2 regions of the Arthrobacter sunyaminii genome follow, and region 1 is predicted to be linked to the other one. Evidence: riboswitches for the same ligand, from Rfam matches in the RefSeq annotation. Region 1 holds a riboswitch; the other holds the start of a gene.
What was found. A riboswitch is a leader RNA that binds a small molecule or an ion and turns the genes downstream of it on or off. The one in region 1 is predicted to bind cyclic di-AMP.
Positions count from the first base shown of each region.

Region 2: another riboswitch for cyclic di-AMP. It lies ahead of KG104_RS08735 (C40 family peptidase); the one in region 1 lies ahead of KG104_RS02600 (M23 family metallopeptidase).

Region 1 covers NZ_CP076456.1:555,201-570,481, forward strand. The annotation lists gene KG104_RS02550 (sensor histidine kinase) at 1-954, opposite strand, end outside; gene KG104_RS02555 (response regulator transcription factor) at 958-1,671, opposite strand; gene KG104_RS02560 (DNA repair helicase XPB) at 1,752-3,398, opposite strand; gene KG104_RS02565 (helicase-associated domain-containing protein) at 3,391-5,823, opposite strand; gene KG104_RS02570 (hypothetical protein) at 5,863-6,126, opposite strand; gene KG104_RS02575 (cold-shock protein) at 6,369-6,752, shown strand; gene KG104_RS02580 (DUF3027 domain-containing protein) at 6,767-7,303, shown strand; gene KG104_RS02585 (MFS transporter) at 7,355-8,629, shown strand; gene serC (phosphoserine transaminase) at 8,672-9,802, opposite strand; gene KG104_RS02595 (iron-dependent transcriptional repressor DtxR) at 10,032-10,730, shown strand; cyclic di-AMP (ydaO/yuaA leader) riboswitch at 10,796-11,009, shown strand; gene KG104_RS02600 (M23 family metallopeptidase) at 11,012-11,782, shown strand; cyclic di-AMP (ydaO/yuaA leader) riboswitch at 11,878-12,064, shown strand; gene KG104_RS02605 (NlpC/P60 family protein) at 12,068-12,904, shown strand; gene KG104_RS02610 (NlpC/P60 family protein) at 12,937-13,782, shown strand; gene KG104_RS02615 (HNH endonuclease) at 14,000-14,500, shown strand; gene mobA (molybdenum cofactor guanylyltransferase) at 14,500-15,216, shown strand; gene KG104_RS17950 (DUF6457 domain-containing protein) at 15,249-15,281, shown strand, end outside.
Region 2 covers NZ_CP076456.1:1,946,847-1,962,127, reverse strand. The annotation lists gene KG104_RS08765 (MDR family MFS transporter) at 1-243, opposite strand, end outside; gene KG104_RS08760 (FtsX-like permease family protein) at 360-2,852, opposite strand; gene KG104_RS08755 (ABC transporter ATP-binding protein) at 2,855-3,610, opposite strand; gene KG104_RS08750 (sensor histidine kinase) at 3,774-5,081, shown strand; gene KG104_RS08745 (response regulator) at 5,069-5,713, shown strand; gene KG104_RS08740 (hypothetical protein) at 5,926-6,537, shown strand; cyclic di-AMP (ydaO/yuaA leader) riboswitch at 6,774-6,924, shown strand; gene KG104_RS08735 (C40 family peptidase) at 6,977-7,834, shown strand; gene KG104_RS08730 (hypothetical protein) at 7,981-8,487, opposite strand; gene KG104_RS08725 (sensor histidine kinase) at 8,588-9,838, opposite strand; gene KG104_RS08720 (response regulator transcription factor) at 9,853-10,521, opposite strand; gene KG104_RS08715 (FUSC family protein) at 10,561-11,622, opposite strand; gene hrpB (ATP-dependent helicase HrpB) at 11,686-14,400, opposite strand; gene KG104_RS18080 (HNH endonuclease) at 14,444-15,281, opposite strand, start outside.

The DNA of each region.
Region 1 (15,281 bases):
CACGGGCGCGTATTCCAGCGGGCGCTGTTCATCAATTCGGGCCAGGGTAAGCAGGTCTTCGACCAGCTGCCCCATCCGCTTGGCCTCACTCTCGATGCGGCCCATGGCGGCGCCGATTTCCTCCGGTTTCTGCAGGGCTCCGTGGCGGTAGAGTTCGGAGAATCCGCGGATCGTCACCAGCGGGGTGCGCAGCTCGTGGGAGGCGTCCTGGACGAAACGGCGCATCTTTTGTTCCGACTTGGTTCGCGCAGCAAACGCCGTTTCAATATGGGCCAGCATGGCGTTGAGGGACCGCGAGAGCCTGCCGATTTCGGTTGCCGGGTTGCCCACATCCACGCGCCGGGACAGATCCCCGGCGGCAATGGCTGCCGCCGTCTTTTCGACCTGGCTGAGCGGGCGGAACTGGCGGGTTACTGCCCAGTACGCGATCCCAGTGGCACCCAGAGTGCCCAGCAGCCCCACCGAGAACACCAGCGATGCTGCTTCATCCACTGTGGTGGCAACGGAATCCAGCGACAGTGCCACCACAACGGATCCCGGAACATTCTCCAGCGCGAATACCTTCAACCGCCAGCCCTTGCTGCCCGGGGCGGTGCCGGGCACGGTCTTCCCCGCCTGTTCCAGCTCCAGGACTTCCTGAGCGGTGTAATGCGGCACATTGGGCCTGTCATCGTGGGGATCGCTGTGGGTTTCCGGGCCGTAACTGCCGTCATCGCGGAGGTAGAGTCCGTAGAACTGGAAGAGCGACGCGTCGCCGTTCTGGCCTTCCGAGACGAGATAGCGAGCAACGGCCGGCGCGTTGTCATCGATTTCCGCGTCCAGGCGCGTCACCAGGATTTGGCGCAGTACATAGATGGTGGCCAACCCCGTGATGGTGACGGTGATGACCATCAGGACTGCCATAATGGCTACGAGCTGGGTGCGCAGCGAGGCAGATTTCCAGCGGCGGAGCAAAGCTTAGCGCTTCTCCGACGTACGCAGCAGGTAACCCACCCCGCGCTTGGTCTGGATCAGGGCGGGCGCGTCCGGGCTGCGGTCAATCTTGCGGCGCAGGTACGAAATGTAGGACTCCACAATGGAGGCGTCGCCGTTGAAGTCGTACTCCCAGACATGGTCCAGAATCTGGGCTTTGGACAATACCCGGTTGGGATTAAGCATCAGGTAACGGAGCAGCTTGAACTCGGTGGGGGAGAGATCAATAGTGACCCCGCCGCGCCGGACTTCATGCGCGTCATCGTCAAGCTCGAGGTCATCGACGCGCAGGACGGCGTCGTCGTCGTCGAGGGGCTGGGTCCGCCGCAGCACAGCGCGGATGCGTGCCACGACTTCGTCGAGGCTGAACGGCTTGGTGACGTAGTCATCCCCGCCTACGGTCAGTCCGGTGACCTTGTCCTCGGTGTCGTCCCGGGCCGTCAGGAAAACCACCGGGAAATGCCGGCCGGCCGCCCGCAGGCGCCGGGTGAGCGTGAAACCGTCCATGTCCGGGAGCATGACGTCCAGGACGGCAAGGTCCGGGGCATGCTCCTCCACGGCGGCAAGGGCCTCCCGCCCGTTTCCGGCGGCTACTACGTCGAAACCGGCGAAGCGAAGGGAGGTGGAAAGGAGTTCGCGAATGTTGGGCTCGTCGTCAACGACCAGGAGACGGGCTTCAGGTCCGGATGATTTATTCACTCAATCAGTTTCTTACATTTAGCTGTGCGTTGTCTGTAGGTAGGCCCGACAGTTGCTGACTGCGAGCTGGTGTCTGGCGTCTAAACCGGCTTTTCGATGTCCGCCGCGTCGAGAATGGAGTAGGCGTAGCCCTGTTCAGCGAGGAAGCGCTGCCGTTTAGCCGCGAAGTCCTGGTCCAGGGTGTCCCGTGCCACCACCGTGTAGAAGTGCGCCGCCTTGCCGTCTGCCTTGGGGCGCAGCAGCCGGCCCAGCCGCTGGGCCTCTTCCTGCCGGGAACCGAAGGACCCGGACACCTGCACAGCCACTGACGCTTCCGGCAGATCGATGGAGAAGTTGGCAACTTTGGAAACCACCAGGGTGGTCAGCGTGCCGTCCCGAAACTCGTTGAACAGCCGCTGGCGTTCCTTCACCGGAGTGTCACCCTTGATGACCGGGGCATCCAGGCGCTCCGCCAGCTCATCCAGCTGGTCCAGATACTGCCCGATCACCAGGGTCTGCTCGCCGGCATGGCGGCGGACCAGCTGTTCGACGACGCCGGTCTTGGTTTCCGATGTCGAGCACAGGCGGTACTTGTCTGCGTCTTCTGCCATGGCGTAGGCCACCCGCTCATCGCGGGGCAGGTCCACCCGGACCTCGACGCATTCGGCCGGGGCAATGTAGCCCTGCGCCTCAATGTCCTTCCACGGCGCGTCGTAGCGCTTGGGGCCGATCAGCGAGAAGACTTCACCCTCGCGTCCGTCCTCGCGTACCAGTGTGGCGGTCAGCCCGAGGCGGCGGCGGGCCTGCAGATCCGCCGTCATCCGGAAAATCGGCGCCGGCAGCAGGTGCACCTCGTCATAGATAATCAGGCCCCAGTCATTGGCATCCAGCAGCTCGAGATGCTGATACAGTCCGCCGCGCTTCAGCGTGAGCACCTGGTAGGTGGCGATGGTGACCGGCCGGACTTCCTTCACCGCCCCGGAATATTCGCCAATCTCATCTTCGGTCAGCGACGTCCGCTTGAGCAGCTCGTCCTTCCACTGCCGGGCCGAGACCGTGTTGGTGACCAGGATCAGGGTGGTGGTTGAGCTGGTGGCCATGGCCGCGGCGCCCACCAGCGTCTTCCCCGCGCCGCAGGGCAGGACGACGACGCCGGATCCGCCGGCCCAGAAGTTCTCCGTGGCGAGCTTCTGGTACGGGCGCAGCGACCAGCCGTCTTCATTGAGCATGATCGGGTGCGGGGTGCCGTCCACATAACCGGCCAGGTCCTCGGCAGGCCAGCCAAGCTTCAGCAGCAGCTGCTTGAGCTGCCCGCGCATGGAGGACTGCACCACCACGGTCTCGCCGTCGATCCTCGGACCGAGCAGCGGCTGGATCTTCTTGGCGTGCATCACTTCTTCCAGCACCGGGTAGTCATTGGTGCGCAGCACCAAGCCGTGCTGGGGGTCCTTCTCCAGCCGCAGCCGCCCGTAGCGGGACATGGTTTCCTCAATGTCCACCAGCAGCGAGTGCGGCACCGGGAAGCGGGAGTAAGTCAGCAGGGTGTTAAGGACCTGCTCGGCGTCGAGCCCCGCGGCCCGGGCATTCCACAGGCCCAGCGGCGTCAGCCGGTAACTGTGGATGTGCTCAGGCGCCCTTTCAAGCTCGGCAAAGGCGGCGATGGCGTGCCGCGCCTCTGTCGATTGGGCATGATCCACCTCCAGCAGAATGGTTTTATCACTCTGGACAATCAACGGTCCGTCAGCCATGCGCCGGGGTATCCTCCACTATTTCGACATCCATGATTCGGTGCACCGACACCACTCTCTCCACGTCCCGGCGCGGATCAAAGACCCGCACCCGTCCGTCGGTGACTGATAAGGGAACGAAAATTTCCTGCCGCTGATTCCCCTGGCTGTCCACGACACCCATCCGGACCGAGCTGCGGGTGCGGATGGCTTCGCGGAGGATTTCCAACCCGATCAGGGGCTGGCTCTCGCTGCGTCCGGCGACGGGGGGTCCGGAGCCGCGCAGGGCTGCCAGCTGGTCCGCAATATCCTCGTCCGTCAGTTCCCAGGGATTGAGCCGGGTGCGCGACGACGCCGGTACGGTGATGGGCGGATGCGCGTGGGATCCGGCCACCGGGCGGGCACGGCCCTCCAGCGCGGGCGTGTATCCGAGCTCGCGCAGGGTATGGGAGAGCTCCTGCGGGCTTGCCACGGAGCCGATGACGGTGGGCGACAGCCGCACCAGACCCAGAGCTGCTGTGCCGGGATCGACCATCAGGCCGGAGAGCCCGTCCTCGTCGTCGCTTCGGAGGTAGGAAGCCATGGCACCGACCCGGAGCCGTCCGTAGCGGGCAGAGGTGTCTTCCACCAGATACCTTAACGGCTGGGGGACTTCCGTGGCTGAATGCCGGCGCAGGAAATCCAAGATGTCCGCGGCGCTCTGCCCGTCATCCAGGGCGCGGCGGATGGAGTCAGCGCTGAAGCGGTAGATGGTGGCAGGGCCCTGGCCCTCAGCCACAGCAATGGAAGCGAGCTTGCGGGCGACGCCGGGCTCCAGATATCCGGGAGCGACAGCCGTCAGGTCCGCCTGCAGCAGGAAGGAGTTCAGCGGTTCCGGGAGTGCATTGCGCAGGCGTTCCACCGCAGTGTCCCAGTCGCCGGCGGCAACGGCGGCGCCCAGACCGGTGAGGGCCCCCGATCCGAGCAACCCCAACTGGGCGGCTTCTTTGAGGATGCCGGGAACCAGCCGCGCAAAGCGGCGCTGAAGCCGGGGCTGGTGCCAGGTCAAGGCACCCACGAGGGATTCTCCGTCAAGGGCTCCGGTGGAACCTTCCTCAGCGGTGTCCTCCTCCAGCATGGCGGAAAGCATCTCCAGCGACCGCTTGCGCACCAGCGGTGCATCGGGACGGGATGCCTCGGCTGCCAGGGCGTTGACAGCGCCGCCGCCGGGCAGCGGACTGCCCACCAGGGACGGAGCACGGTCTGCCTCCAGCCATGCGCTCACGAGCTGCTTCCACTGCTCATGCCGGTCCAGGGTCAGCCAGGTCTCCTCAGTGATGCACCAGCGGGAGGTGGTGACGTCCAGAGACAACAGGCCGGCCAGTGCGGCCAGTTCCAGCAGCCAGGCGGTGGAGGGCACATCAACGCGCAGTGCTTCCGAAACCCGGCGCACCTCCCGCACTCCCACTCCGCCTGAGCGCAGTGTGCTGATCGGTGTTGACGCGGCAAGGGTCAGCAGCTCGGTGACCAGCCGCAGGGTTTCTGCCACTGCCCCGAAAGCGGCATTGTCCCGCACGTTGTTGGAGACGCGCCGGGTGGCCGGAACGGGAGGCGAAAGCTTGAAATCAGAAACAATGACGTGACCCCGGGAAGCCTGGCCCACGGGGCGGGGAAGCTCCACATGCAGCGCATCCAGTGGAACCAGGAGTCCGCGGGCTATCAGCCACTCCACGGGTGTGGGGGAAGGATTATCAAGCACGGCACGGCCCAGCGCGGCCTTTTTGGGGATGGTACCCACCGGGGAGTACTTGAACCGTCGAAGGAGGTCGAGGGTTTGCTGCGGCGCATCGGCCATCAGCATGCTCCAGCCGGCCGGATCCGAAACCAGGTGGTGCAGCGAGTGGGCCGCGGTGGCAGGGGTGTCTGCCCTTTCCATGGGAATGCCGCTTTGGCGCAGTCCCTCCACAATGCCCACGAGCCGCTGGCCGAATTCCGGTTGTTGGACTGCAAGCGTGGAATAGGGCCGGCCCAACCCCGCGGGGTAGGCGCCCAGCGCTTCGCCCAGCACTGAGACCGGCAAATAGAAGCGGCGTCCGGCGTCGGCCTTGGGCGCTCCGGGGTGCGGAGTGGCGCGGCGCAGCAGGGCAAGTGCGTGCAGGTGGTTAAGGATGGCGTCCAGGGCCTTGATGGTGGACCCGGCTATGGCGCTCTTCAGCCACGACGCCGTGGTGCTGAGGTGCGAGTTTTCATTGGTCGTCAGGTCCACGGCCTCCAGGACCTGCAACTCGGGGGAGGTGAGCTTTTCCAGCACGCGCTGGACGCTGATCCGTGTTGACGCACGGGCCGCAAGGGCTTGGAAATCAGGGACCGGAGGCAGGACCAGGTCTGGTCGGGCCGCAAGCAATTCACGCAGTTGGTCGTCACTGCGTGCAGCTAGATCTTCGGCTAAAGCTCGGATCGCGGACATCGTCTCCACGTTACCCGACCAGGAACCAAAACAAACGGCTTAGCCGCGTCGCCTGCGGCGGAGTCCGTCAATTATTAGGCCTGCCATCAGGAGGAATGCCGCCGGGAGCAAATAGATGGCCCCCGCGGCGAAGCCGGGCCAGACGCTCTCACCGCGAAGAGCGGAGAGGAGAACAACTCCCAGACAGAGCAGACCCAGGACAGCCAGCATCGCGGCAGTGCCCGAGAGCACCCGTCGAAAAATGGACTTCTGGGGGGCGGTGCGTTGCGGTGTCTCGCCGGGCGAAGGCGTGCGGGTGTCCATGGGCTTTAACGCTAACAGCGGAAACGGTGCCCTCCAAAGGTTGGGCACGGAGAAGGATTACCCGGGCGGGATATTCTAAAGGGAACAGACTTCCCCGTAGTATCTCTCCCGTAGTATCTGGCAGGCCCGCATTAAGTGGAAACAGTTGCCGCGCACCAGTGCTGCACGCGGACGAAATTACGGGATGCGGACAATGCGGCAGGCATCTGCTGCACTCAACAGCTAAGAACGAGGTAACCGAAGTGCCCATCGGCAAGGTCAAGTGGTTCGACACTGGTAAAGGTTTTGGGTTTCTGGCCACAGACGAGGGCCAGGAAGTATTTCTTCATGCCTCGGCGCTTCCGGCCGGTGTCACCGAGGTAAAGCCCGGTACCCGCATGGAGTTTGGTGTTGCCGACGGGCGGCGGGGGCCACAGGCCCTCTCGGCCCGGATTCTGGAAGCTCCGCCGTCGGTGGCCCGGGCCACGCGCAAGAGCGCGGATGACATGGCAATCATTACCGAAGACCTTATTAAACTGTTGGATGCAGTCTCGAACGGCCTGCGCAAGGGCCGGTATCCGGATAAGAAGCATGCCACCAAGGTGGCGGCCGTTCTGCGTGCCGTTGCCGATGACCTGGACGTATAAGGCGGACTCGCTGCATGAGCACTAGCGCAACAGAATCTTCCGAAACGGTTTCCGCGGCAGCTGCTGCCGACGGAACCCAGTCACCTGCCAAGGCCCCCCGCCGCGTACGCCGGCCATCGAAGCCGGACGCGGTTTTGGCAGCCGCCGTTGAAACGGCCCGTGCAGGACTTCTCGAAGTTGTCCCGGCTGAGCAGATCGGGTCCTACATCGGTGCGTTTCCCGACGCGGAGCGCCTGGTAACGCACCGTTTTGAGTCCCTGCGCCCCGGCTACAACGGCTGGCACTGGTATGCCACGGTGGCCCGGGTGCCGCGGGGCAAAGCGGCGACGGTGTGTGAGGTGGGCCTGCTGCCCTCGGAACATGCTGTTCTGGCTCCGGAATGGCTGCCGTGGTCGGAACGGCTGCGTCCGGAGGACGTTGCCGCTGAGGAAGCCGCCCGTGCGGCGCAGGAGCGCGAACAGCCCGACGGCGACGGCAACGCAGCAGACGATGCCGCAGACAGTGCCGGGGACGGCACCGGCCAGGACGGGGCAGCGCAGGAGGATCGTTAAACCAGTGGGTCCGGGGGAAATCATCAAGTCTTGTCTGGCCGGTGGTGAGCTGTGTTCCGGTCGCTGAGGTTCTTTAACTACCGCATCTGGTTCCTGGGTGCGCTGGTGTCCAATATCGGCACCTGGATGCAGCGGACCGCCCAGGACTGGCTCGTGTATGACATCCTCACGGATCAGGACGCCGCCGCGATGGGCATTGTCATGGCCCTGCAGCTCGGTCCCCAGCTGGTGCTGGCTCCCTGGGCCGGACTGATTGCCGACACTTACAACCGGCGCAAGGTGCTGGTCTTCACTCAAGTGGCCATGGCCGCTCTGGGCCTGGGGCTGGGGGTGCTGGTCCTTTCGGGCGCCGCCCAGCTGTGGCACGTCTACGCCTTTGCGCTTGCGCTGGGTGTGGTCTCCGCCGTGGACGCGCCGGCCCGCCAAAGCTTCGTTTCGGAAGTCGTGGGTGAATCAGACCTGCCCAACGCCGTTGCCCTGAACAGTGCCTCCTTCAACGGTGCCCGCATGGTCGGCCCCGCCGCAGCAGGACTGCTGACGGTTGCGGTAGGCCCGGGCTGGGTCTTCCTTATTAACACCCTCACTTTCGCAGCCATGGTCATCGCCCTGCTGAAGATGCGCAGCAGTGAACTGAGGGTCCTGCCCAAAGCGGCTCCGGGCAAGGGACGCATCAGGGCGGGTTTGCGGTACGTCCGGCTTCGCCCCGACCTGATGATGGTGCTTCTGGCCGTGTTTATCGTGGGGACCTTCGGGCTCAACTTCGCCGTTTTCATTGCCGCCATGGCGCGCACCGAGTTTGGCCAGGATGCCGGAGTCTTCGGTTTGCTGAACTCGGTCATGGCCATTGGATCGGTGTGCGGGGCGCTGCTCTCGGCACGGCGCGACAAACCGCGGCTGCGTTTTGTCTTCGGTGCGGCCGGGGCTTTTGGTGCAGCCTGCCTGGTGGCAGCCTCAGCGCCCACCCTGTTGTGGTTTGCCGTGTCCCTCATTCCGGTGGGGCTCTTTGCGCTCACCCTGATGACCAGCGCCAACGCCTATGTCCAGACGACCACCACCCCGGTGATGCGCGGGCGGGTGATGGCGCTGTACTTCGCCATCTTCATGGGCGGGACCCCTATTGGCGCTCCTCTGGTGGGCTGGGTTTCCAACAGTTTTGGGCCGCGCTGGAGCCTGGGCGTTGCCGCCGCTTCCGGGCTCATCACCGCCGTGGTGGGTTTCGTCTGGGCATGGCGGGCGCACCACCTGCGGATTCACTACGACCGCGCCCTTCCCCGGCGGCTCCATATGACCACCAGTGAGACAGAGCAGGACCCGGGCCTGGTCTAAAGGCCGGGTCCTGCTGGTTGGCTGTCTCGCTGTCCGGGGGAACTACCGGGTGTGTTCGATGACGTAGTCAATGCACTGCAGCAGCGCACTGACGTCGTCCGGCTCGATGGCCACGAACGTCGCGATCCGCAGCTGGTTGCGGCCGAGCTTGCGGTAAGGCTCCACATCGACGACGCCGTTTGCGCGCAGCGTCTTTGCGATTGCCGCCGCATCAATGCTGTCGTCGAAGTCAATCGTGGCAATGACATTGGAGCGGTCCTCGGGCCGGGCCACGAAGGGAGTGGCCAGAGGGGAAGCTTCCGCCCAGGCATAGATCCGGCCGGCGGAGTCCGCTGTGCGCGCGGTGGCGAAGTCCAGCCCGCCGTTCGCGTTCAGCCATTCGATTTGCGCGTTCAGCGTCACCAGGGTGGACAGCGACGGCGTGTTGTAGGTCTGGTTGAGCTTGGAATTGTCGATGGCCGTCTGCAGGTTCAGGAAATCGGGAATCCAGCGGTCCGTTGCATTGATCTGCGCTGCCCGTTCCAGTGCTGCGGGGGAAAACATGCCCAGCCACAGCCCTCCGTCGGAAGCGAAGTTCTTCTGCGGAGCAAAGTAGTACACATCGGACTCCGCCAGGTCCACATCCAAGCCACCGGCGGCAGAGGTCGCGTCGATGAGGACCAGTGAATCGGCGTCGGCGCCCTGAACCCGCCGGACCGGTGCGGCGACGCCCGTGGATGTTTCATTCTGGGGCCAGGCGTAAACGTCCACTCCGGCCTCAGCGACAGCCTCGGGACGGGTTCCCGGGTCAGCCTTGATGATGGAGGACTCCGCGAGGAACGGAGCCTTGTTGGTGGCCGCGGCGAACTTGGAACCGAACTCGCCGAAGGACAAATGCTGTGCTTTTTCCCGAACCAGGCCGAAGGACGCCACATCCCAGAATGCGGTGGAACCGCCTACCCCAAGTACCACCTCGTAGCCGTCCGGTGCGCGAAAAAGGCTGGAGAGTCCCTCCCGGACGCTCCCCACAAGATTCCGGACGGGTGCCTGGCGGTGGGAGGTGCCGAGCAGGTTTGAGCCGGCGCGGGACAGTGCTTCCATCTGTTCCGGGCGCACCTTGGAGGGGCCGGCACCGAACCGCCCGTCCCGGGGGAGTAGTTCGGCGGGAATCGTAAGCGCGGCGGTTTCGCCCATGGGGTATCGCTCCAAGCGGTAGGCAGGGTGCTCTGATATGCCCTTTTATTCTGCCCCACCGTGCCGTGTCCGGGCCATTTGTGAACTCGCTCAGCAAGGTGCCGGACACTGCTGGAATTATCCGCCCTGTGGGTCAATGAAGTAACGTATTGGCAGTAATCACCTGTGGCGGCGGCGTCCCGCCGTTGTTCTCCTGATCTTCCCTCGAATACATAGGAGCGGCCCTGCCATGACGGACCTCATTGATACCACTGAGATGTATCTGCGGACCATCCTGGAGCTTGAAGAGGAGAACATCGTTGCGCTCCGGGCGCGGATCGCAGAACGCCTGCGCCACTCCGGGCCCACGGTTTCCCAGACAATCGGCCGGATGGAACGGGACGGACTGGTGGTGGTGTCCGGGAACAGGCATCTCGAGCTGACCGAACTGGGCCGGCGCCGGGCAACGGAAGTGATGCGTAAGCACCGTCTGGCGGAACGGCTGCTCTCAGACGTGATCGGCTTGGACTGGGCGTATGTGCATGATGAAGCCTGCCGCTGGGAACACGTGATGAGCGAGCGGGTGGAGCGGCGCCTTTACGAATTGTTGGGCCGGCCCACGGAATCGCCGTATGGAAACCCCATCCCGGGCCTGGAAGAGATTGGCGGAGTAGCCGCCGAACTCTTCCACCACGGAGTCATCAACCTGGTTGCGGCGGTTGCCGCGACTGAGCCCGGAACCAAGCTGCAACTGGTTCGTCTTGCCGAGCCGGTCCAGGTGGAACCCGAGCTGCTCGTTCAGCTTGATGAGGCAGGGCTGCGCCCGGGAGCGGAACTTACCGCCGAGACGGTGGCCGGCTACATCTCCGTGCGCGTACCAGGAATTGAAGGGGCACTCGAGCTTCCTCCAGAGGTAGCCAACCACGTGTTTGTTTCCACCGCTGGATAACGGAATGGTCTCTTTTGGCTTCCTTAACCTATAGTGACTTACTGACGTTGAAATAACACCGTTATCCGGGCCTTACGCCGAACCCTGCCACTGGCCCGGAATTTCAGACTTTCAGGCAGGGGCGGAGGACCCATCAATCGGCAGCCAAGGCTGCCTCGGGGTGAAGCCTCCAGCATCAGCACAGCGGCCGCACCACTGGTGCGGCCGGTGGTGAGTGCGGGGCCGAGTTTCTCTACTCGAATCCGACAGCTAACTTCGCAGGCATATGAGAGAGGTATACCTTGTCGAAGCATGCTGCCCCGGGCAGACGCCGCGCGTCTGCTCCGGCCCCGGCTCCACGCCCCCGGAACGGCCAGACTTCCGGCCGCCGCCGCGCAGAAACCAAGAACCACACCCTAGGTGACACCGCACAAAAGGTAGCCATCACAGCGGCAACCTCCGGCCTGATCCTCACCGTTGCCATCCCCACCACCGCCGCCGTCAGCGAGCCCGTGCAGGAACTGCAGTCTGTTGCGGTTGAAGCCCCGGTGGTATCGGCTGACCCCGAAGCAACCGTCAGCTTTGAACGCGCCGCGCTCAGCAGCAAATTCGATCCCGAAGCCAAACTCCGACACGTGGTTGTTGCCTCGGGTTCGGAGGTCTCTGCAGGCGCGGCCAAGGGAACGCTCGCGAAGCCGCTGGCAGCGGACCTCGTTGAAACGTCGGGCTTCGGCTACCGTGTCAGCCCGATCACGGGCACCGCGGGCGAGATGCACCGCGGCCAGGACTTCTCGGCCGCCTGCGGCACTGACGTCACGGCAGCTGCGTCCGGGACCGTGACCTTCTCGGGCTGGCACGCCTACGGTGGCGGCAACCGCGTGGTCGTGGACCACGGCAACGGTGTTGAAACGACTTACAACCACATGTCCAGCCTTGCCGTTGCTGTGGGAGCCACCGTGGAGCGGGGAGACCTGGTGGGGGCCAGCGGTACCACCGGTGCTTCCACGGGCTGCCACCTGCACTTTGAGGTCATGGTGAACGGCGAAGTTGTTGACCCGCTGGGCTGGCTGTGACCGCAGGATAACCATTCCGTGACCTGAACGTGACATTGGCCAAATGTTGTTGTAAGGTCATCCTCGTGCCTGATCGACCTAAAGATCGGGCACCCTCTAACAGATCGCCGAGCTCTGCCACTGTCTGAGGTCCGTTCGCAACATCGCATGGCAGAGGCGGGGGAACCAAATTCGGGCTTCGCAAGAAGCCCTTGGGGTTAAGTTGCCAGGCTTCACAGCCGGCAACCGGGTGACTCCCATCCGAATCCGACAGCTCACCTCGCAGGCATTGGGAGAGGCAAACTTGTGTCATCAGTAGCTCACGGCCGCCGTCGCGCGGCCACCGTCCAGTCGAGCCCAATTTCAGCATTGTCCCGGGCCGTCACCTCCAATGTGGGAACCATCGGCCGCCAGGCAGCCGTCGTCGTCGCTGCTTCAGGACTCGTCCTGGCCGCTGGTCTTCCCGCCCAGGCAGCCGTCAGCACCGATCGTCAGGCACTCGAGGCCACGCCGCTCAGTGCCGTAACCACCACCGGCGCCGTTTCGGTCTCCGCACAGGCACCCTTCGAACTGGCCACCATTGAGCCGGTCTCCGCTGTGTCCGGCGCTGAATACCGTGCCCAGGTTGCTGCGGAAGAAGCAGCAGCGGCTGCCGCCGCCGTAGCCCAGGAGCAGGCAGCTCAGGCCCAGCAGGTTGCCGCCGTTCAGGCGCAGCAGGCCGTAGCCGTTCAGGCCCAGCCCGCAGCCCCGGCCGCCACCAACGCGGCACCGGCAGCGGCTCCGGCCGTCAACACCCCGGCTCCCGCAGCTGCTTCGGCTCCTGCTCCCGCAGCCAGCGGTATTGGCGCGGCCCTGGTGGCCTCCGCCTACTCGCAGATCGGCGTTGCCCAGGACTGCACCGCCATGGTGGAGAATGCACTGCGCTCGGTCGGCAAGTCGGTTGGCGACCTGGCTCCCGCACAGTTCTTCGCATACGGCTCTGTTGTCGGCTCGCCCGAGCCGGGCGACCTCGTCATCACCTCCGGCCACGTAGCAATCTACGTGGGCAACGGTCAGGTAATCAGCGGCGGCTTCGACGGTATGAACACCGTTCTGCACCCGCTGTCCTACCTCGGCGGCGCAAGCTTCGTCCGCGTCAGCTAAGCCCAGTTGCAGATAACGGAGACTTCACTCGCATGACTTCTACAACTGAGCGTGCCCGTCACCGGGCACCGGTGGAACGCACCGCCCCGCTGAGTGCACTTGCCCAGGCAGTGTCCGCCAACGCCGGAACCATGGGACGGCAGGCGGCTGTTGTTGTTGCCGCATCGGGCCTGGTTCTGGCTTCCGGTGTCGCAGCCAACGCGACAGGTTCCGATGTTGCCCGCGACGTTCAGACCAGCACGCTGGACCTGACCGCTGCCGCACAACTGACGGTTCCTTCCACTGCTTCCGTGAACTTTGACCGTCCGGCCGTTGCCGGTGTCATTACGGCTCCTGAAGCAGTGCAGCCTGAGATCGCCGTGCAGTCCCAGACTGCGCTGCAGACGCCGGCAGTGCAGTCTGAGGCAGGGCAGTCCGAGGCAGGGCAGCCCGCGGCAGAGCAGTCCCAGGCAGCCGCCCCGCTGCAGGATGCAACTCCTGCGGGCTACGGTGCGCAGCCTGCCGTCTCGGCCAGCCCCGCTCCGGTCCAGGACAGCGCTCCGGCGGCCTCCGGTACGGCTTCCATCATTGCAGCGGCTGCTTACGCCCAGCTGGGCGTGTCGCAGGACTGCACCATGCTGGTTACCAACTCACTGGCTGCTGCAGGAATCAGTTTTCACGACTGGCCTGCAGGCTACCTGTCCCTGGGCAGCACCGTCAGCGCCTCACAGGCTGTTCCGGGCGACCTGATCTACTACGCAGACGGCGGCATGGGTATGGCCCATATTGCTGTTTACGTGGGCAACGGCCAGGCCATCCACGGCGGCTTCAACGGAAACTCCACGGTAGTCGCTCCGGCCGAGCTCGGCTCGGGCGGCGTGTACATCCGGGTCCGCTAGAAGGCCTGTAAAACACTCTGCGCCCGCTCCGATACGCCGGAGTTGTCAAGGGTTCCTCCTTCGGGGGGAACCCTTGACGCGTTTAAACCTGCGGCTGGTGCCGGAAATGGCGAAGACCCGGATGGGGGCATACCCTTTCCATAGATCATCCGAAGTCCCTTCATCCGTCGACGGGTCTGGCCCCGCCGACGGACCGCAGGCGAAGAGGAAAACGTCTATGCGCACTCTCGTTCTGAATGCCGGGTATGAGCCGTTGGCTGTAGTGAGCTTCCGGCGGGCGCTGGTGCTGGTGTTGGCAGGAAAAGCAAGCGTTGTTGCAGAAGACGGCGAACCAGTGGTTGGGCCCACGGAAATCCTTCCTCGACCATCAGTGATCCTGCTGCACCGATATGTGAAAGTTCCGTATCGGGAAGGCACCGTTGCCACCCGGCGCGGAGTCCTGCGCCGTGATGGTCACCAATGTGCCTACTGCGGCAAGGCTGCGTCCACCGTGGACCACGTCCTTCCCCGGGCCAGGGGCGGGGCGGACAGTTGGGAAAACCTGGTTGCATGCTGCCTGCGGTGCAACAATGCAAAAGGCGACAGGACCCTCACCCAGCTGGGATGGCAGCTTAGGTTCCGGCCCCAGCCGCCGCGGGGAGCACGCTGGCAAATTCGCGAATTGGAACGGCCGGCACCGCAATGGAATCAGTTCCTCGATGCCGGCACCGCAGCCTGATGGAGCCCAATACCTGGGGGTTGGGCCATCTGGCCGGACACAATGCCATTATTCTTGCCGGCGGGAGATCCTCCAGGCTCGGCGGAACACCGAAAGCTCTGCTGGAGTCTTCCGGCCGCACGCTTCTGGCAGTTGCGCTGGAGGCTGCGTCCGGGGCACGCAGCTGCGCCGTAGCGGGGCCGCCGGAGCTGTCCGCTGCCGTGGAGGCATCCGGTGTTCCTGCGCAATTGGTCCGGGAGGACCCGCCGTTCTCGGGCCCGGCAGCCGCCGTAGCCGCAGCATGGACTGCGCTGGCGTCACGGGATGAGTTCACGGGGGCAACCCCGCCCGAATGGACGCTGGTCCTTGCCTGCGACATGCCGTTCATCTCTGCGGCAGTAACGGCGCTCCTCCTAGAAGCAGGCAACCCGGCAGACGACAGTCCTGAAGGGAGCCGACCGCCCCAATCCCTCCTCTGCGTTGACGAATCCGGAAGATCCCAGCCGTTGGCCGGACTGTATCGAACGGCTGCCCTGGGTGCCGCCGTCAGCTTCTTCGACAGGCCTGGCGGACTGGAAAACCTTTCAATGAAGCGGCTCCTTGCTAGGGTGCAATGGAGGAACGTTGCGGTGCCGCCCCACAGCACAGCGGACATTGACACCTGGGAGGACGCGGGCCGCTGGTCAGTGAAACCCGGAACCGCCGGGGACCCGGATGCGCCCGCGGCGTTGAACTAGCGTGCAGATATGCGCCGATAAAGGAGCAGGAAATGGCAAGCCAGGAAGAGGAACTCGAAGCGTGG
Region 2 (15,281 bases), 1.4 Mb from region 1:
CATGAACCCGGTGGTTAGCCACTGGGCCGTACCGGCGGTGATATTCAGATCAGCCATCAGGCGCGGCAGCGCAACGCTCATGATGGTTTCATTCAGGATTACCACGAAGGACGAGACGAGCAACAACCCGATCACGGTCTTGGTGCGCGGGTCCAGGGCGTCGGGTGCGGCCGGTTTACGGCTTTTCGATGCGGTGGACGACGGCGGCGCGGAAGTGGCGACGGAAGACGGGTTATTACTCAAAAGGGTGGAGTCCTGTTCACGGTGTTGGGCGTTTAAAGCGGGTCTGGCCAGGGGTGCAATCCTATGCGGGCCCCTACGGGGACCCGCAATCGGACGCAACCGGCCCCTCGGCTGGATTATTCCCGCACCTGCCGCAGTGCGGCACGTGTGGCCACGGCGATGGAGCCCAGCCCAAGTGCCGCCGTCGTCCCTGCCAGTGCGAGGAATATCCCCGGAACAATGGTGGGAACAGGCTGCCCGGAAACGTTGAAAGCGATGCCGATCAGCGGCGGCAGGGCGAGCAGGCTTCCCAGCAAAACCGCGGTTGTCACCATCAGCGCAGCCTCCACGCCGGTCATACGCCGCAGTTGCCGGTCCGTGGCCCCCAGCGCACGCAGCAGCATGAGCTCCGGGCGCCGGCGGGCGGTGGCCATGACCAAGCTGTTGACCACGGACAGACCGACATATCCCAGCAGGACCAGCAGGCCAACAACGGAAATCCAGGACTCAGAACTTCGTTCGGCAGCCCCGGCAGCACCCAGCGCGTCACGGTCCAGCATCGTCAGCCCCAGGTCTTCCATGGCGGCACTCAGCCCGCCGGTATCCGCACCGGAGTCCGCAGTGATCAGCACATAGTCGTTGAGTGCCGAGGTGGTGTGTTCCCGCAGGGTTCCGTTGTCGATGGCCAGATCACCGAATCCCAGTCCCCGCTCATAGGTTGCAACAACGACGGCGGCAGCCTCGGTACCGTCCCCATAGTGGAAGGAAAATTCTTCGCCCACCCTGGTGCCTGAGGACCGGGCCAGGTCTTCGCTGAGCGCTACGGTGCCGGGCTCTGCCAGCCGTTCCAGTGAACCCTCACGGGTGCCCAGATCCAGCGTTGAAAACAGGTCCTGTTCGCCCAGCCCGGAGATCATGTACGCCTCCACGGTGTCTTCCATCCCCAGGAAGGTGGTTTGCGCGAGAACCGCGGACCTGGCTACGGGTGTTGCGGCCTGCACGCCCGGCACTGCCGCAATCCGTGCGGCAAGATCCGCGGAGATACCGGCGGGTGCGGAGACCAGATAATCGGCCGTGATTGAATCACGAGACTGCTGCGCCGCTTCGGCCTCCACCGTGGGCGCCATGAATAACTGGACAGACCCCAGGGCCACCGCCAGAGCCAGCGGAACCATGCCGGCTGCCAGCCTCCGGGGAAAGGCAGCAGTATTGGCCTCGGCCAGCACCATGGAAGCGGACGGGCTGCGCCGCAGCAGCGGCCGTACCGCTTGGAGGACACCAGCCACAATCCGGGGGCCCAGGACTCCCGCCGCGATGATCAGCAGCAAGGCGCTTCCCGCGGCCGCCGTCAGGCCTGCCAGTCCGGGAACGGCCAGCGGCGTGAGTGCTGCAACCAGACCGGCGCCCAGCAGGACCAGTCCGGTAATGGTCCGCCGCCGCCCCAGTGCCTGGTTTTCGGTGACAGCTTCACGCAGGGCCGTGGTCGGTGTCGTCCGTACGGCTCCGCGGGCAGCCGCGAGCGAGGCTCCGGCAGCGGCAGCGACGCTCAACGCCATGGCCGCGAGCGCCGGGAGCGGACTGTAGGCCAGGGCAAAGCCTGCGGGAATAATTCCGCCGGTTGTAAATTGCCGTGCCAGCAGCTGTGCAAGCCAGAATCCGGGCAGTGTGCCCAGGAGCGCGGCGACTCCCGCGACGAGCAACACTTCACGCAGAATCAGCCCCAGGGTCTGTCGGGTTCCGGCGCCGACTGCACGCAGGAGCGCGAACTCCCGGCGGCGCGACATGATGGACAGGGACAGGGTTCCCGCCGTGACAAAGACAGCTGTCATGACCGCCGTCCCGGCCAGGGACGCGCTGAGCAGCAGCAACATGGACCGGCCGGCGGCACCGCCTAAGGCCTCCGCATCTCCGCGGCGCTCTCCGGTGTAGGCGACGACGCCGTCCACTTCCGTTTCGATGGCGGCTGCCAGTTCCCGGGGGTCAGCGCCGGGTTCCGCGATCACTCCAACTGTGGTGACGGCATTCCCGTGCGGCCACAGGGCTTCCGCGCCGGAGGAACTGAGGAAAGCTGCGGGTTCGCCGGACACGGCGCCCTTGCTCCCGGAACTCCCACCAGCTGCGACGGTACCGGTCACGGTGTACTGAGCGGACTCTCCCCCGTGGGACAGTTCAATGCTGGACCCCGGTCCTGTCCCAAAGGAGCCGTCCAGCACGACCTCGTCCGCTGCCTGCGGAGCCCGGCCGGACACCAGCGTGTAGGGTGCCAGCGCCGCCGAATCCCACGCGGCTGCCTCAATACGCTGCCCGCCGCCGGTAGCCAGCGGGATGCTAACGTTCCCTACCGCCCGCTCCACCCCGGGCACCGAAGCAATTTCGGCCACCTTGTCTTTGGGAAGCAGTACGCGCTCGGGAAAGGGCACGGCAATATCCTCAGGCACGGGCATGGACTGCGGAGCTCCGATGACAACGTCGGCACCGGCCAGGCGCTGCGGAGCGGTACCGCCGCGCAGTCCCGATTCGATGAGGACCCCCATGCCGGTCATCAGCCCCGCGCACAGGAACACGGCAACAAAGACACCGGCAAAACCGCCGCGGTTGTGCCGGATGGATGACAGAGCAAGTGCAAACATGTTCACCGCTCCCCCAGGTAGGCCACACGCTCGGTGATGTCCCGGACGCTGGCATTGGCCATACTGCCGTCCAGCTGCCCGTCGGCGAGGAAAAGGACGTTGTCCGCCGAACAGGCCGCCGCCGGATCATGGGTCACCATGACCACGGTTTGGCCAAGATCGGTCACAGTGTGCCGCAGCAGGTCCAGGACCTGGCGGGCGGCGGCGGAATCCAGGGCACCGGTGGGCTCGTCCGCGAAGACGGCCTCCGGGCGTGTGATCAGGGCCCGCGCGATTGCTGCCCTCTGCTGCTGTCCGCCGGACAGTTCCTGCGGCTTCCGCTCATCGAGCCCGGCCAGTCCCACAGCTTCCAGAACGTACTTGAGCCAATCCCGTTCCACGCTGCGCCCGCCCAGCAGCAGCGGCAGGGTCACGTTGCGGACGACGGAAAGCTGGGGCAGCAGGTTGTAGGACTGGAACACAAACCCGACGTGGTCGCGGCGGAAAGCCGGCAAGGCCCTCCTGCGCAGGCGGGACATGTCAGTGGATCCCAGCAGCACCCGTCCGCTGTCCGGGGTGTCCAGTCCGGCGGCGCACTGCAGCAGCGTGCTCTTGCCGGAACCGGAGGGTCCCATGACGGCGGTAAAGGTTCCGGCCGGCACCGACAGGGAGACCTCACGCAGGGCCGGAACGCGGGCGTTTCCGGTGCGGTAGCTCTTGGACACTCTCTCCAGCCGCAGAGCAACCGGTCCGGGGACTTCACTGGCATCGGTGTACATGGGAATGATCCTTCGTTCGGGGTCCAGCGGCCGGTTGCCGCTGCGTTTTCGCTGTCTACGACGCTACGGAGAAGGTGTTCCCGGTCCGATACAGCCAGCACCCCAATCGGAGGTATAGCTGGCTATACCCCCGCTGGAACCGGAGCAGGGCATAATCGAGCAGGTGAAGCTTCCTGCCCGTGCCAGCCTGGAGACCCGTCTGAGCGCCGTTCGTTTCCTCCTGCGTGAGGCGATGTCCTGGCCCGCTTCACTGGGAGTCCTTGTAGCCGCCGTCGTCCTGCTTCCGTTCCTGCCCCTGGGCGTGGGCTTGTATCCCGTTCCCCGCCTTTTGGCAGCCCTGAACCTGCTGGCGTCCCGGGCGCAGGCCCGTGCGGCCGCCTACAGCTGTGCCGTCGTGCCCTTTGACCGCCGCCGGCTGGAGGACAGATACACCTTCGGGGAGCTGGCGGTGCTGGTGAGTGCGCCCGAAACGAAGCGCGACGTGTCCTGGCTGTTGTTCCACGGGGCTTTCGCCCTGCTGTCCGGCTGCCTGGCCGTGGCGCTGCCGCTGGCCGCGGTGCTCTACGTATTCGCGGCGCCGTTATGGGTGCTGTTTCCCCCGGCGACGCCGCTTGAGCTGGCCTTTCCGGTGACCAGCTGGCCTGCGGCAGGAGCCACCGTCCTGCTGGGCCTGATCTACGGATATGCAGCGTGGCTGCTGCCTCCGTGGCTGGCGCGGCGGCTCAGCGGCGGGACGCTGGCCATTCTTTCGCCCCGCCGGTATGACGAGCTCTCCCGCAGGATCCAGGATCTCTCCGCTGCCCGCGCCAGCGCTCTGACCGCCCATGCCGCTGAGTTGCGCCGAATCGAAAGGGAACTGCACGACGGCGCCCAGAACCGGCTGGTGGGCGTGGTGATGATGCTCGGGCTGGCCCAGCGCGCAGCGGAGAGCGATCCCGCCGCCGCAGCGCCGTTCATCAGCCGCGCCCAGGACGCCGCCACCGAGGCACTGGCCGGCCTGCGCGAGGCCGTGCACGATATCTACCCGCCCATCCTTGATGAGCTGGGCCTGGGCGGAGCTGCTTCAGCACTGACCAGCCGCTCTCCCATTCCGTGTTCCCTGGACGTGCACGGCCTGCTGCGCGCTCCTGCGGCTGTGGAATCAGCTGCTTACTTTGTGCTGGCCGAGGCGCTAACCAATGCGGCGAAGCATTCGAATGCGTCGCGAATCGACGTGGTCCTGCGCACGGAGGCCATACCGCGCGAAGATGTACTGGTGATCCGGGTGAGCGACGACGGCGACGGCGGGGCTGCAGTTCCGGCGTATGGTGCAGTGCCCGGCGCCAGCACCGGTCCCGGCCCCGGGGCCGGCAGGGGCACCGGGCTGGCGGGAATTGCCCGCCGGGCCTCCGCTTTTGGCGGCAAGCTGATCCTCAACAGTCCGCAGGGCGGACCAACCGAGCTAAGGGTGGAACTGCCATGCGCCTTCTGATCGCCGAAGATGATGCCCTTCTGCGCGCCGGACTGGAGCTGTTGCTGAAGGGCGAGGGTTTCGAGGTGGTCGGCTCGGCCGACAACGCTGAGGACCTGCTCGCTGCCTTTGAGCCGGGGAGCGCGGACGGGGCGGTCCTCGATGTCCGGATGCCGCCGTCGTTCACTAATGAGGGGCTGCGCGCCGCGCTGGAGATGCGTTCGCGGGTACCGGACTTTCCGGTCCTGGTCCTGTCCTCCTATGTGGAGGACAGATATGCTAGCCGGCTCCTGGCCTCCGGTGCGCAGGGCGTGGGCTACCTGCTGAAGGAACGTGTGGGCAAGGTGGGCGATTTCGTGGACGGCCTGAGGCGTGTCCTGGCCGGCGGAACGGTGATGGACCCGGAAGTCATTGCCCAGCTCTTCAGCCGCCGCGGCACGCAGGACCCGGTGAGGTCGCTGACTCCGCGGGAGTTCCAAGTGCTGGGGCTGGTGGCCGAAGGACTCGGCAACACTGCCATTGCCCAGGCCATTTCCGTTTCCGAAACCGCCGTCAGCAAGCACATCGGCAATATCTTCGCGAAACTCGGTCTTTCTCCGTCCGACAGCGGCCACCGCCGGGTTCTGGCCACATTGGCGTACCTTCGGTCCTAATTGCCTGGGATTTACGGAAAGCATTTGCCGACCCAAGCATTTTTTCTCCTGTGCACCCCGCCTGCACTCTGGACAAACGTGTCATCGGACTGTTCCGCTGATCCTTCCCTCCAGTCCGCTGCTGCACAGCTAACAGGACAGGTAGGCTAAAGAGTGCCCCGGTCCCGGTTGATGCATACCCGGTCCGGCAAGATGACGAGGAAGAGATGAATATGCCAGAGCTTCAAGGGAACGATCCCGACAGTATTCGCCAAGAATTCGGTTACCTCACCGTCGCGGAAATCCTGCAGCTCTGTGCCACCCAGAAGATCCTGGACCCTTCATCCACACTGATTTCCCGCAAAGCACAGCTGGGCGAGGGTAATGTGTTTTATCCCGGAACCGTTATTGCCGTCGACGAACAGAGTTTCTGCGTCATTGGAGACCGGAACATCTTCTATCCGGGCACTTTCCTGTCTGCGGAGGACGGCGGAATGCTTCTGCTTGGCTCCGAAATCACCCTGGGGCCGGGCGGCGTCCAGCTCACGGCGGGCCGGTCGGATGCTGTTGCAGTGGGCGACCGCGCCCGGCTCACCCACGGTGCCGTCGTGACGGGAAGGTCAGTGCTTGGCTCCGGATCGCAGATCGTTGGCGCCGTCCGTGCAGAGTCAGTGGTGCTGGCCGACGGCGGGGACCATGCCTCGCTGCCGGCCGAGAAGCGCGGTTCAGTGCTGAAGGGTTCCGGTGTGGCCCGCGGGCTCCGGCTTGCACCCGGTGACCTGGTGCACGGATTCGGGGAGTTGACCTCCGCCACGCTCGAGCGCCAGACGGATTCACCCGACTAACGCTCCCCTGCGGGCTGATCGCGGGGATCCGCCCGCTCGCCCTATCCCCCGGTTTCCGGGGGCTCGGCGGCCTATTGTGCCACCGACCACCCATACCACACAGCGGCGCCACTCACACGCCTGTGCGACCTTCGTTACTAAATAGTTATCTTCCCGTAATCCGCTTGTACTGTTGATGCCAAGCCGTTACCTGAAACGGCGCCCTTGACTTGTTACCTAGCTCTGCCGCTGGTCAAGGTCCACAGATTTCACACTTCGGCAGAGGCGGGGGAACCACTTACGGGTTCCTTGAATCCTTGGGGTTAAGTCAGCCGAGGTTTCTTCGGCGGACCGGATGACTCCCATCCGCATCCGACAGCTCACCTCGCAGGTATCGGGAGAGGTAACTCTAATGTTGAACAATACTCGTGGACGCCACCGTGCCGGAAATATCGGACTGTTGGCCGCAATCGCAAACACCGCAAGCAGCAAGGCCCGCACCGTGGGCAGCGCCGCTGCAGTCATGGCGGCAGGCTCCGGCCTGGTGCTGAGCATGGCCGGCCCCGCCTCGGCAGGCGTCATCGCCAACGACTCAACCGAGTCTTACAGCGCTCCTGCGGCTGTCGCCGCACCCGTGGAAACTCCGGCACCCGCCGCAGTCTCCACCGCGTCAACTCACGTTGTCCAGTCGGGCGACACCCTGAGTGCAATTTCAGCCACCTACGGCGTCAGCCTGGACAACGTCCTGGCACTGAACGGCCTTTCGCTGGAATCCATCATCTACCCCGGTGACGTCATCACGTATGCCGGAGGCGCTGTTGCTGAGGTAGCTGAAGCTGCCTACGCCGCACCCGCCGAAGCTGCCTACGCCGCACCGGCTGAGGCCGCCTACACCGCACCGGCTGAAGCCAGCCCGGCCGCAGCCGACTTCAGCACCTTCAGCACCCCGGCGTCCTCCGTGACCCCGGCTGCTTCCACGGGTGCAGCTGTCACCGGCACGAACTCCATCATGCTGAACTCCGCCTACGCCCAGATGGGCGCCGCCCAGGACTGCACCGTCCTGGTGGAGGTTGCCCTCCGGGCAGCCGGCCACTCGGTGGGCGACCTGGCACCGGCACAGCTGGCTGCTTACGGAACCCCGGTTTCTGACCCCCAGCCCGGCGACATCATCTACTACGCCGACGGCGGCATGGGCCTTGCCCACATCGCCATCTACGTTGGTGACGGCCAGGCCATCCACAGCGGATGGAACGGCAACCAGACTGTCCAGCAGAGCGCCAACGTCGGTTCCGGCGCTGTCTACTACCGCGTAGCGTAATCACGCAGCAGTAGCTCCTAATGGGGCGCAGGAAGCGAACGGACCTGCGCCCCGATAAAGGTAAGAGAACGCCCGGCCAAGTGGCCGGGCGTTCTCTTTTTGGTTAGGGCACGCACCCGGTTGGGGTGCGCCGGTGGACTGAAAAGTCAGGCCGCGGGCTCGTTCTCAGTGTTTTCGTTTTCATCGTTCCCGCCGTCTTCATGGTGGTCACCATCGCTGTGTCGGTCCCTGGCCGGGCGGTCTTCATCCGGGGCGCCATCGTCGAACTTGCCATCGTGATGGCGCCCGGCGTGCCCGCGTTCCGGTGCATCCTCTGTGGTGCCGTCGTCAGTGGTTCCGTCGTCGGTGCCTTCCTCGACACCCTTCTTGTCTCCGTTCCCCGGCTCCTGTCCGTCGCCCTGGGCTTCACTGTCGTCGCCACGCATCTTGTGGTCACCGTCAGGCATACCCTTTTCCGGCTTGGAATCAGAGTCCTGGTCCGTGTCCGGGTCCTGCTGGTTTTCCTGCTGTTCGGTCACTGACGCCTGTTCCTGGTCAACGCTGTTGTCACCAGTGGCCAGTCCGGCAAAGAAGGCACCAACCAGCAGTGCCAGACCTCCCACGACACCAAGAATCCAGCCGAGCGGGCCCCTGACCTTGTCCCGGAAAGCCATTGTGTTTACTCACCTCCAATAGTGGTTTACCTACACAACTATTTTCGGAGCTGATTCTTCGAGGATTCTTAGACTTCCACGGCTCTCTGGGTTCCGCTGCTCAGAACGGGGAATGCTCCCGGGCTGCCGGAAGCCGCACCTCCAGCACACCTCCGGACCCATTCACCGCCGGCAGGGCCCGGACGCTGCCGCCGTACCGTGCCGCAATTTCCGCCACGAGGGCCAGTCCCAGACCGTAATGCCGTGGTCCCGGCGCTTCTTCTGCCCTGTCGCGGGCCGAGGCAAACCGTTCGAAGGCGTGCCGGCTGAAACCGGGCGGAAAGCCAGGTCCGTCGTCGGACACACGAATGACCGCTTCTCCGCCGCTTTTTCGAACCGAGAACCGCACCCGTGAACGGGCATAGTCCAAGGCGTTGGCGCCGAGCGCAGTGAACACCCGCTGCAGCGCGAACTGTCCGCCGCGCACCAGCACCTGCGGCTCGGGGGCTTCAAGTTCCAGTGTCAATCCCCGCCGATGAGCCGCGGGTTCCAGGGAGTTGACGGTGGAGCGGGCCAGCGACACCAGGTTTACCTCCTCCAACGGTCCCGATTGGCGGGGATCAGCAGACATCAGCAAATCTTCGAGGATTCCGTTAAGCACCTTGGTGTCATCCACCACCTCGTCGGCAGCGTGGACGGCTTCCTCGATGGACTTCGGCGCATCCGTTTCCGCGGCCAGCCGACGGCGCAGCATCTGTGCGCGCATGCTCAGGAGTGTGAGCGGTGTCCTCAATTCATGGCTGGCATCGGCGACAAAGCGCCGCTGCAGGGCCAGGGCTTCGGCCATCGGCCGCATGGCGGCCCGTGCCGCCCAGGCCGAAAGTGCACCGGCGGCAACCCCCGCCGCCAGGACCGACACCACCAGCGCCAGAGCCAGGCGGCGCAGCTGTTCAGTGGCCTCCCGTGTGTCGACGGCAGCCTGCACCACATCGCCGCCGCGGCGGGCAGTGAGGACTTCATAGCTGCGGTCCCCGGCGGTTACCGTGTCCCGGCGGGACTCCCCGGTTCTTGCCACTTCAGCCAGCGCCTCTTCGTCCGGCAGACCCGAGGGCATGTTGCGGGACACGGCCAACCGGCCGTCGTCGTACACGGCCAAAAACACATCCAGCGGAGCTTCCCGCGGAGAGTCGGACTCCACAGCCGAAATGAGGGTTTGCTCCGCAGCGCTCCGGGTCTGGGCGGACACGAGTCCGTACACGAGAACGCCGGCCAAACCCAGCAGCACCACGGTCAGTGCCGTGAACTGTACCGCCAGCCGCAGTGCGGCCCGCCGCAGTTCAGTGTCCTCCAAACTGCGCGGTTTCGCGCTCAACGGCCGCCGAACCCTCATGACCCGGCACCGAGCCGATAACCGATTCCCCGCACCGTCAGCACTGCCTGCCTGCCCAGCTTGCGCCGAAGGTAATGCACATATGTGTCCACCACCCCGTCGTCGTCCGCTTCCGGAAAGACTGCGCTCAGCAGGTCAGCCCGCGGAAACACCTGACCAGGCCGGCGGGCCAGGTGTTCCAGCAGCGCACTCTCCCGGTCCGAGAGCACCACCACTTCCCCCTCGTCGGTGGTTACCGTGCGGCCCGCGGTGTCGAAAACTCCGCCGGGCACGGACAGGACGGGAACCCGTGCGATGTTCCGGCGCCGCAGTGCCCGAAGGCGGGCCAGCAGCTCGTCAATGTCAAAGGGTTTCGCCAGGTAGTCTTCGGCTCCGCGGTCCAGCCCCTCGACGCGGTCCGCGGGGTTGCCCAGGGCGGACAGGACCAGGGCCGGTGTCAGGATCCCGCGGCTGCGGAGCCGCGACAGCACATCCAGTCCCTCGATGGCGGGCAGCCCGCGGTCCAGGAGCAGAACGTCGAAGGGGTGGGTCAGGCCCTCGTGGAGTGCGCGCTGCCCGTCAAAAGCCAGGGTCACGGCGTAGCCCTCCGATTCCAGGAGGTCCGCCAGCATCCGGGACAGCTGCCGGTCATCTTCCACGACGAGAATCCGGGGTCGGTCCGTCATGCCGAAAGTCTATTGGCCGGGCGCCCGGCGGGCCCGGGGTCAGCTCGGGTTTGGGTACCCGTGGCCCTCGATTGCTGCAGAATCGTTCGCTGTGGAGGGCGCCTGCGTTCCCCTTTGGCGCGTGGTGAGCAGGACGACGACGACGGCGACCACCGCGCCGATGGTGGTTTCCACCGCCCGGTCAATGGTCAGTTCCCAGACCGGCTGAGTGGACACAAAGCTGCCCATCAGCAGGGCCACAGGGGTCAGGAACACCATGGCCAGCGCATAGTGCCGGATCACGTAGATCTCACCGGCAAACTGCAGCAGGGTCAGCAGGACGGCCAGCTGCACCGGGGTCCAGTCCGGCTGGAGCAGCAGTGCCGAGAGCAGCACTCCGGCGTAGGTTCCCAGGAGGAAATGTGCCGCCCGCAGCGGAGCACGTGCCGCGTTCACGGCAGCAATCGGGGCGCATGCCGCCAGCATCGCCCAGTAGCTGTGTCCGGGTCCAACCAGTACGGCAAGGGAACCGGCCGCCGCCACAGCGGTGACGTATCTGCCCGAATGCTGCAGGATCGCCCGCCAATCCGGCGGCGGCACGGACGGTCGGTGCAGGAGCGGGCTGTGGCGGCGCGCGTGGGCCCGGCCGGCGATGCCCAGGACCACTGCCGTCGCCGCGCCGCCTCCCGCGGCCAGGGCAGCTTCACTTACGACTCCCGTAAACGGGGCAGCGGCAGTTGCGGTGAAAGCAAAAATATAGGTGAACGGCCCGGCGGGCCGGACCCGCAGATAGTCGGCGGCAACGGAAATGATGCCGGCGATGACTGTCGCGGCTGCAACGACTTCCCAGTCGCCTCGTCCGGCAAGGGACATCCAGACGCCTGCAACCACGGTCAGGATCATGAGTACCCCGGACTGTGATTGATGCCGGAGCCGGCGCCAGTGGGGTTCACTGCGGCCAAAGACTCCGGTCAGCGAACCGAAGATGGCACACATGGTCAGGTCGGTGCGGCCGAGCAGAATCAGCACCAGCAACGGAACCAGAAGGCCAGCGGCTACCCGAACTGCCGGAAATCGGTGGCCACGGCCTGCCGGGACCGCCAGGAAATCTCGAATTGCCACCCAACCAGCCTATGAGCGGACTTGACCGCGGCCGCGGAGTCACCCACGTGATACCCGTCGCAGCTACATCCTTGCCTTCGTTTTTGCCGTGGCCTTCGCCGACCAGGGATCCTCGGGCCAGGGATGTTTGGGATATCTGCCGCGCATCTGTGCCCGGACCTGCTGATAAGGCCCGGCCCAGAATGAGGCCAGGTCATCCGTTACGGCAAGGGGCTGCCGTGCCGGTGAGAGCAGGTGGAACAGCACCGGCACCCTGCCATGCACCAGCCGCGGGGTTTCTGCCCAGCCGAAGCACTCCTGCAGCTTGACTGCCACCACCGGGCGGCCGTCGTCGTCGGGGTCCGGATAAGTGATCCGCACATGGGAGCCGCTGGGAACGGCGAGCCGCTCCGGTGCAAGCTCGGCCAACTGTGAGGCCTCGGGCCAGGGCAGCAGCCGGCGCAGCGGCTCGGTGAGATCGATGCCGTTCACGGAGGCACCGGCGGCCAGGGCGTTCAGTTCCGGTGCCAGCCAGTCCTCCAGCCTGGCCAGCAGCGCCGGCTCCGAAACATCCGGCCACGGCTCCCCCAGCTCCCGGCGGATCAGGGCCATGCGGCGGCGGAGGGAATCCGCGGCGGGAGAAAACCCGATGACGCCGAGGCCCTCCGATGCCAGGGCACGTGCCACTGCCGGTTTCCCTTCCTCGGCCGACGGCCGGACGGGCGTTGAGGACAACACGATCGCTCCCAGCCTGCGTTCCCGCCGCGCCGTGACGCGGCCGGACACAAAGCGTGCCTCCAGCGTGTCCGTGAGCAGGTGCCGTGCCGCGGAGGCAGCAGCTTCCTCGCTCAACGGGGCGGCGGAACGGATCACGGCTCCCGTTCCCGCCGCGTCCCGGCCTTGGGCGCGGGTCACTTCGGCAACTGCCAGCCATTCGTGGCCTGTCAGCGGGCTTCCGGCCGGCAAGCCGGCACGTGTCCCGGAGGAGAGCAGATAGCGCTCAGGTCCTTCTCCGGGCACCCGGCGGGCGATGCGGTCCGGAAACGCGAGCCCGATCACGAAGCCAACGGCGTCGGTGGCTGCCACATCAAGCGATTCTTTACGGCGCGCTGCTTCTTCACGCCGGGCGTCACGCCGGGCGATGGACTCCATGCGCCGCACGTCCTCCGACCAGCGCCTCTCCCCGGGATCCCGTCCCGAGCGCAGGGCGGTGAGAAGGCGCGTGAGGTCGGCGCCCGGAGCGCGGTGGTCTCCGGAAACCAAGGCCACCGTCTCTGCCGCCGTGCGAACGCCAACAACACCGGATCCGTCCAGCAGGGCCCGCGCCAAGCGGGGATCTGCGGGGATTCCTGCCAGCGTTTTACCCATCGGGGTGACGGCGCCGGAGGCGTCCACGGCACCAAGATCCCGCAGCACGATTTGGGCATCTTCCATGGCCCTATGCGGCGGTGCATCCGGCAGTGCCAATCCTTCACCGCCCGGCGCGCCCCAGCAGGCCAGGACCAGAGCTGCAGCCGTCAGGTCTGCAACGGAGATCTCAGGTGTCTGGTGTGCCGGCGCGGCTCCGAAGGTTCGTTCGTCATAGCACCGGACAACGCGTCCCGGTCCTTGGCGGGCGGCACGTCCGGCGCGCTGTTCAGCGGATGCCCGGGAGCAGGAAACAGTCACCAATCCCGACATGCCGCGTGCCGCGTCCCGGCGCGGTTCCCGTGCCAATCCGGAATCGATGACCAGACGGACCCCCGGGACTGTTAGGGAGGATTCAGCCAGGCTGGTGGAGACGATGATTCGCGGCTTGCCACCGGCTGACCTCCCCGAGACGGCCCGATCCTGTTCCCGCGGGTCGATCTGCCCGTGCAGCTCCAGCACCTCGGTTCCGGCTCCGGCGCTACTGCGGATACGTGCGGCCACATGGGAGACTTCCCAGGCGCCAGGTACGAAGACGAGGGCATCGGCCTCCGGATTTCCGGCCAGCAGTTCGCTGTGTGCAGCGGCCGCCGTATCCGCCACGTGATGGAGGAAACTACGGGTCACCCCGTGCTCGTCCAGACGCAGCGACGGTGCCGGCGCCCACCGAACGTCCAGCGGATACAGTGCCGAGGCGCAGCCGACGACGGGAACCGGGCTGGCCCCGTCTCTCTCACTTCCATCCCCGCTGCCAATCAGCGCAGCAAAGCGGGGTGCATCCAAGGTCGCCGACATGGCGACCAGAGTCAGGTCATCGCGCAGTTGCCGGACCTCGGTGAGCATGCCCAGCAACAGGTCTGTTTCCAACCCGCGCTCGTGCACTTCATCAAGGACGACGGCGGATGTTCCTTCCAGCCCCGGGTCAGCGAGCAGCCGGCGCAGCAGGATGCCGGGGGTCACGAACTCGATGATGGTTTCCGGGCTGGTGTGGCTTTCTCCCCGCACTGTGTAACCGATCCGGGCACCAACACGGCTGTTGTCCAAAGCAGCGAGCCGGCGCGCGGCCGAACGCGCCGCCACCCGGCGCGGCTGTGTTACGACAATCCGCTGAGGCATTTCGGCGGTGACCGCCGGAGCGGTGCGCCCTTCGCCGGCGCTCTCCTGCGAGACCAGGAGATTGGCGAGCAACGGAGGAACCAATGTGGTCTTGCCGGTTCCCGGCGGGGCCTGCACCACGGCGGCGTTCTTCCCGTTTGCGGGGTCCAGGGCCCCCGCCAGATCCGGGAGCGCCTCGGCAAAGACCAGCCCCGCGCCGATGTGCTCCAGGTTGAAGGGAGCCTTGGCCAGAACGTTTGAACGGTCCGGATTGCCGGTTGAATGCTGTGTGCTCACCGCTCCATTCTCCCGTGTCCGGACCTGACTTCTGCCAACACCTTTACTCCAGAGCCGGCGGACAAGGAGCAATGGACCGATAGACATGCCCTGTAGGCGTAGTGGTCACAACCGTGTGCCTGCCGTCCGGCGGGTGGTCCGCGATGTCCTGCGTGGTTCGGGCGGTCCAGCCGGGTGCTTCCTTGGCCTGGTTGCAGGCCTCACACAAACCCTGAACATTCCCCGCCGACGTCAAGCCACCCTCACGAACCGGCACAACATGGTCAAAATGCCGGATCGGAGCACCACACCACGGCATCCGGCACACCCGGTCCCTAGCTGCGATAAACCGGGCCAAACCCTTCGGCACCAACCGTGCCTTCGAATCCATCGCCACCAGCCGCCCCGACCCGGGAACCGCATACAACCGCCGCAACCACACCTCGGTCCGCGGATCCGGCCGCACCCGCACCCTGCCCCACCCCGACAATGTTCCTTCAACGCCATGAAGGACAACCGCGGCGGATGATCCTTCAGCATCGGAACCCGAACCAGTGTCCGGCCGGCTGCCGCGGATCAGGTCCCGCGCCCACTGCGCCGGCACCACCCCGTACCCCGCCAACACCGCCGGCTCCGAACCATCAGGAACACCGGCGTCCGGATCACCGGAATCCATGACACCTGCGGGCAGCACCCCGGCCAGCAACGCCCGGTCCGTCATGATCAACTGCACTTCCACCCGCACATCCTCCGCCCGCGCCTGCCCCGTGACCCGTTCCACCAACGTATCGGCCATAATCTGACCCCGGCCCCGGCAATCCCCGGCAGCACGCAACCGGTCAGCTTCCCGCGACAACACCGCGAACACCCCCACCCCCTGGGCCACCGGCAACAACCCCGTC